Regions from separate parts of the Ensifer sp. Root127 genome, predicted to be linked through region 2. Evidence: riboswitches for the same ligand, from Rfam matches in the RefSeq annotation. Region 2 holds a riboswitch; the other holds the start of a gene.
The links. Region 2 has a riboswitch for S-adenosylmethionine ahead of metA (homoserine O-succinyltransferase). Riboswitches for the same ligand answer to the same signal wherever they lie in the genome.
Positions count from the first base shown of each region.

Region 1: it holds a riboswitch for S-adenosylmethionine, as region 2 does, so the genes downstream of both, ASD03_RS04465 (O-succinylhomoserine sulfhydrylase) here and metA (homoserine O-succinyltransferase) in region 2, are expected to answer to the same signal.

Region 1 is NZ_LMDX01000001.1:946,911-950,113, forward strand. It holds tRNA gene ASD03_RS04455 (tRNA-Gly) at 1-8, opposite strand, end outside; gene ASD03_RS04460 (2'-deoxycytidine 5'-triphosphate deaminase) at 89-1,186, opposite strand; SAM riboswitch at 1,261-1,339, shown strand; gene ASD03_RS04465 (O-succinylhomoserine sulfhydrylase) at 1,384-2,568, shown strand; gene ASD03_RS04470 (CDP-alcohol phosphatidyltransferase family protein) at 2,611-3,203, opposite strand, start outside.
Region 2 is NZ_LMDX01000052.1:185,651-188,853, reverse strand. It holds gene ASD03_RS33405 (VWA domain-containing protein) at 1-496, opposite strand, end outside; gene metA (homoserine O-succinyltransferase) at 511-1,437, opposite strand; SAM riboswitch at 1,501-1,578, opposite strand; gene ASD03_RS33395 (NUDIX domain-containing protein) at 1,771-2,223, opposite strand; gene ASD03_RS33390 (MoxR family ATPase) at 2,220-3,059, opposite strand; gene ASD03_RS33385 (RidA family protein) at 3,181-3,203, opposite strand, start outside.

The DNA.
Region 1 (3,203 bases), on a different contig from region 2:
ACACCCGCAGCGCTTCGGAAACTTCCTCAACCGCATGCATCTGTCAAGGACCGTTGCGCCGCGTTGCCGCGCAACGGCACTTTTTCTGTTACTCCGCGTGGAAATGCTTGGAGAGCTTGAGACCCTGAGCCTGATAGTTGGAGCCAAGACCGAGGCCGTAAAGTCCCTCCGGGCGTTCCAGCATATGTTCATAGACCAGCCGGCCGACGATCTGGCCATGCTCGAGGATGAAGGGAACCTCGTGGCTGCGGACTTCGAGCACCGCTCGGCTGCCGCTGCCGCCGGCAGAGGCATGGCCGAAGCCCGGATCGAAGAAGCCGGCATAATGCACGCGGAATTCACCGACCAATGGATCGAACGGCGTCATCTCGGCAGCGTAGAGCGGCGGAACATGCACAGCTTCGCGCGAAACGAGGATGTAGAATTCGTCGGGATCGAGGATCAGCTCGTCGCGGCCACGGCTATAGAGCGGCTCCCAGAAGTCGAACACGGCATGCTGCGCCTTCTTGTCGACATCGACGACCGCGGTGTGATGCTTGCCGCGGTAGCCGATCAGTCCGTCCGGGCCCGTACCCTTGAGATCGATCGAGAGCGCGATCCCGCCGCCGCTGACATTGGGCTTGTCGCTCGCAACCAGCATATCGCTTTCATGCAGCGCCAGCAGTTCCTGCTCGGAGAGCAGCGACTGGCCGGTGCGGAAGCGGATCTGCGACAGGCGCGAACCGCGCCGCACGACGATCGGGAAGGTGCGCGGGCTGATTTCGAGGTAAAGCGGTCCGCGATATCCAGCCGGGATCTTGTCGAACTCCTGGGCGCGATCGGTGATGACGCGGGTGAAGATGTCGAGGCGACCGGTCGAGCTCTTCGGATTTGCCGAAGCCGACATGGTCTCCGGCAGATCGAGGCTTTCCATCAGCGGCACGATATAAACGCAGCCGGTTTCCAGCACGGCGCCGTCGGAGAGATCGACGACATGCAGTTTCAGCCGGTCGAGCTTGTCGGCAACGAGATGCGCCGGCCCCGGCATGAAGCTCGCGCGCACGCGAAATGCCTTGGCGCCGAGGCGCAGGTCGAGGCTTGCCGGCTGGATCTGATCGGTATCCAGCGCCTTTTCGCTTTTCAAGCGTCCGGTCGCAAACAGCGCGGCGATCGCGCGGTCGGCCAAAATCCCAGTCTCGCGGCCCATTTCGATCCTCTTTTCAGTTGCGAGACAAAACCAAACTCCAGGAATTGACGCAAGCGCACCCAAGCAGTATTGGAGCTTTATCCCGTGGTGATTTGGCCGGTCGGCTTGCAGCCACGTTAAACAAGTAGCTAAAAAGGCCGGGTTTCAAACCGGCCCTTCACGCGGCCGGTTTTTTTGTTTTTGAAGGTGATCGTCACATGAGCAAAAACTGGCGCCCGGCAACCCAACTCGTCCACGGCGGAACGACCCGCTCCCAGCACGGCGAGACGTCCGAGGCGATCTTCCTCACCCAGGGCTTCGTCTACGAGACATCCGAGGCGGCGGAAGCACGCTTCAAGGGCGAGACCGAAGGCTTCATCTATGCCCGTTACGGCAGCCCTACCAACGACATGTTTGAAAAGCGCATGTGCATGCTGGAAGGCGCCGAAGACGCGCGCGCCACGGCATCAGGCATGGCTGCCGTCACTGCCGCCATTTTATGCCAGCTGAAGGCCGGCGACCACATCGTTGCCGCCCGCGCCCTCTTCGGCTCCTGCCGCTGGGTGGTCGAGACGCTGGCCCCGAAATACGGCATCGAATGCACGCTGGTCGACGGACGCGATCTCGCGAACTGGGAAAAGGCGATCCAGAAGAACACCAAGGTCTTCTTCCTGGAAAGCCCGACCAACCCGACGCTGGAAGTGATCGACATTTCAGGCGTTTCTCGGCTCGCCAACCAGATCGGCGCCAAGGTCGTGGTCGACAACGTCTTCGCCACGCCGCTGTTCCAGAAGCCGCTGGAACTCGGCGCGCATATCGTCGTCTATTCCGCCACCAAGCATATCGACGGCCAGGGCCGGTGCCTCGGTGGCGTGGTTCTGTCCGACAAGGACTGGATCAACGAGCATCTGCATGACTACTTCCGCCACACCGGCCCGGCGATGTCGCCGTTCAACGCCTGGACGTTGCTGAAGGGCATCGAGACGCTGCCGCTGCGCGTCAAGCAGCAGACCGAAAACGCCCGTCGCGTCGCCGACTTCCTCGCCGAGCAGCCGCAGATCGCCAAGGTGATCTACCCCGGCCGCGCGGACCATCCGCAGGCCGACATCATCGCCAAGCAGATGACCGGCGGTTCGACCCTTGTCGCCTTCGAACTCAAGGGCGGCAAGGATGCGGCCTTCGCACTGCAGAACGCACTGCAGATCGCCCGCATCTCCAACAATCTTGGCGATTCCAAAAGCCTGATCACCCATCCGGCGACGACGACGCACAAGAACCTGACGGACGAAGCTCGCGACGAGCTCGGCATTTCCGCCGGCACCGTTCGTTTCTCCGCCGGTATCGAGGACAGCGACGACATCGTCGAGGACTTCGCCCGCGCGCTGAAGACCGTCAAGGCCTGATACCCACGAACAAGACGGCCGCCCCGAGATCGGCGGCGGCCGCTACTCGACGTCGCGAAAACGCGTTCGCGCGAGCACAATGCGCGATAGCGCGGTGTAGAGGCAGACGACCGCAAACAGCGCCGCCAGCAGCGGAAACCACGTCGGGAACAGGCAGAAGGCCAGGAAGGCGGCGATCGTCTCCGTCGCCTCGGCAAGCCCGGTGGTGAAGTAGAGCGATTTTGCCCCCCGCACATCCGTCGTCATCGCTCGCTTTTCGGCCATAATGGCATAGGCGAGAAAACTCGATCCGTTGACGTAGAACGAGAAGAGCAGCAGACCGCCGACAAGACCGTTGGCCTGCGGATCGGCGCCGATGAAGCCGAGCGGGATGGCACCGTAGAAGGCGAAGTCGAGCACGATGTCGAGGAAACCACCGAAATCGGTTTTGCGCGTGGCGCGTGCCACCGCACCATCAAGTCCATCGCAAAGCCGGCTAACGACGATAACAATGGCGGCGGCAAGGTAGTATTGTCCGGCAATGAGGACAGCGGCAACGAGGCCGAGCGCGAGGCCGGTGATCGTGACCGCATTGGCACCGACACCCCCGCGGGCAAGTGCTGCACCGAGCCGATCCAGTATCGGATCCAGATGTT
Region 2 (3,203 bases):
CCGCGCGCCGGTGCCGCGAGCCGTCCTGGCCGATGCGCACACCTTCGGGATTGTAGCCATAGGCGCCGAAGGGTGAGGTGCCGGCGGTGCCGATCCATTTGGCGCCGCCCTGGTGGCGCCCTTCCTGTTCGCTGAGCCGCTGGCGCAAGGTCTCCATCAGGGTCTCGAAGCCGCCAAGGCTTTCGACCAGGCGCTTCTCTTCCTCGGTCAGATATTTTTCGGCAAGCTTGCGCAACCACTCTTCGGGGATTTCACCCTGCGCGAACTCGTCTGGCGGATTGATGGCCTCAAGGCCGGAAAAACAATGCCGGAATACGCCGTCGAAGCGGTCGATATGGCGCTCATCCTTCACCAATGCCGTGCGTGCGAGAAAATAGAACGCCTCGATATCGAAGGTGGCAATGCCCGCCTCCATGCCCTCGATCAAGGACAGGAATTCCCGGAGCGTCACCGGGATCTTCGCGGCCTTCAATTCGAGGAAGAAGGGGATGAACATCCGCGGCTCCGGCCCTAGCTTTCGTTCCTGCCGATCAGGTCCATTTCGTAGGGCGTCGTCTGGTACATCTCGTTGATCCAGTTGCCGAAGAAAAGATGCGCATGGCTGCGCCAGCGGTTCTGCGGCGGCAGGGTTGAATCATTGTGCGGGAAGTAGTCATGCGGCATCTTGATCGGTACGCCCGCATCCACATCCCGGAAATATTCGTCCGATAGCGAAGTGGAATCATACTCTACGTGATTGAACATGTAGAGGCGCTTGCCCTTCTTCTCGTGCACGAGGCACACACCCATCTCCTTCGATTCCATCAGGATCTCAAGGTCGGGCACCGCATCGATGTCGGCGCGGCGCACTTCGGTCCAGCGCGACACCGGCACGGCGAAATCGTCGGAAAAGCCGTTGAGATAGACGGAGGAGGGCTGCAGGTTCTGGTGGCGGTAGACGCCGAAAGCCTTCTCCTTCAGCGGATATTTCGGCACGCCATGGAAATGATAGATCGCCGCCATCGCGCCCCAGCAGACGTTCAGCGTCGAATGCACGTTGGTCGTCGTCCAGTCGAGGATGCGCTTGAGTTCGTCCCAATAGGTGACGTCCTCGTATTCCAGCGTTTCGACCGGGGCGCCGGTGATGATGAAGCCGTCGAACTTGCGGGCCTTCACCTCCTCCCAGGTCTCGTAGAAGGCAAGCAGGTGTTCCTCGGAGGTGTTCTTCGCGCGGTGCGCGCCGATGCGGATCAGCGACAGCTCGACCTGCAGCGGCGAGGCGCCGATGAGGCGCGCCATCTGGATCTCGGTCTTGACCTTGTTCGGCATGAGGTTCAGCAGCCCGATCTGGAGCGGGCGGATATCCTGACGGATCGCCACGGTCTCGGTCATCACCCGCACGCCCTCGGTCGCGAGGGTCTCGAATGCGGGCAGCGTATCGGGTATCTTGATGGGCATGGGGCTTCCACTCGATCAATACAAAAAAACCGGCGGCGATTGATCGCGACCGGTCCTCGGAAAATCCACGTTTCCTCGGCCCTTTAGCGATTTGTTTAACGTGGCTGCAAGCCGGCCGGCCAAATCACCACGGATTGTTTGATAGCGCGGCAAGGCCGCGGGGGTCAATGAAAAACGATTCGTGTGGGTTGGCCCCTCATCCGGCTGCCGCCACCTTCTCCCCGCAGGCGGGGAGAAGGGACATTGCCGCGGCCGTTCGGCTCCCTTTCAGGCTTACAGCAGGTGATGAGGTTGCGGTCGCCGCGTTCCCCCGCCCCGCTTGCGGGGAGAGGGTTAGGGTGAGGGGCAATCTGTTGCTAGGTGCAGCAAGTCCAGACCGTTCTGCATGCCATATCCCAGCCGCTTGCCGGCCTCGCTCTGACTGAGCCAGAAGAAGCGAAAGCGGATCGGCGGGCCACCGCTCTCCGGCGTCATTTCGCGGTGCAGCCAGGGTTCCTTTTGTTCGCCGGCTAACGGCCCATGGAAATAGTGCCGGCGATGGCAGATTTTCCGGCCGTTCTGCGTGAAGTGATAGTCCTGCGTTTTAAATGGCAATAATGCCGGCGGCGGCGTCAGCCCGGTCTCCTCGACAAATTCGCGGAAGGCCGCCGCTTCAGGGCTTTCTCCCGGTTCTATCGTGCCGCCCGGGACCTGCAGATCTACATCGGGAAAGTCCGGCTCGTCGAAGACGAGCAGATGCCCTCGCCAGGTGGCGTAGATCAGGACCTTGTTGGCGTCCGGTCTCATCCGTCGCGGCGTGCCATGAAGGCCAGGCGCTCGAAAAGGTGGACGTCCTGCTCATTCTTGAGAAGCGCGCCGTGCAGCTTCGGCAGCATGGTCTTTGGATCGGCGCGCAGGTCGGCCGGGTCGATCTCGTCGGCGACGAGCAGGCGGATCCAGTCGAGCGCTTCGGAGGTCGAGGGCTTCTTCTTCAGCCCCGGCACCTGGCGGATATCGTAGAAGGCGGCAAGGGCTGCCGAAAGCAGCGTCTTGCGGATGCCGGGATAGTGCACCTCGACGATGCGGGCGAGCGTGTCTGCGTCGGGAAAGCGGATATAGTGGAAGAAGCAGCGGCGCAGAAAAGCGTCCGGCAGTTCCTTCTCGTTGTTGGAGGTGATGACGACGATCGGCCGCTGGCGGGCGTGGATCGTCTCGTTGGTCTCGTAGACGTGGAACTCCATCCGGTCGAGTTCCTGCAGCAGGTCGTTCGGAAACTCGATGTCGGCCTTGTCGATTTCGTCGATCAAGAGCACCACACGCTTCCCGGCCTCGAAGGCCTGCCAAAGCTTGCCCTTGCGGATGTAGTTCTTGACGTCGTTGACGCGCTCGTCGCCGAGCTGGCTGTCGCGCAGGCGCGAGACGGCGTCATATTCGTAAAGTCCCTGCTGCGCCTTGGTCGTCGACTTGACGTTCCATTCGATCAGGTCGAGTCCCAGAGCAGCTGCAACCTGCCGCGCAAGCTCGGTCTTGCCGGTGCCGGGCTCGCCCTTGACGAGCAGTGGCCGTTCCAGCCGGATCGCGGCGTTGACGGCGATCATCAGGTCCTTGTCGGCGATATAGTCGGCGGTGCCTTCGAATTGCATGGGCTTCTTCCGGTCATAGTGATGCGGAAAACGGTCCTGCGGGCGAGGGCCGTCGTCATGCTTCTGCAGTAGCGCATAAGCGGTGCAGGTGTCACTGCCGCTGGCTGCGACCCGTCAGACGTCAGCCGCGGAAGGCGGTAACCT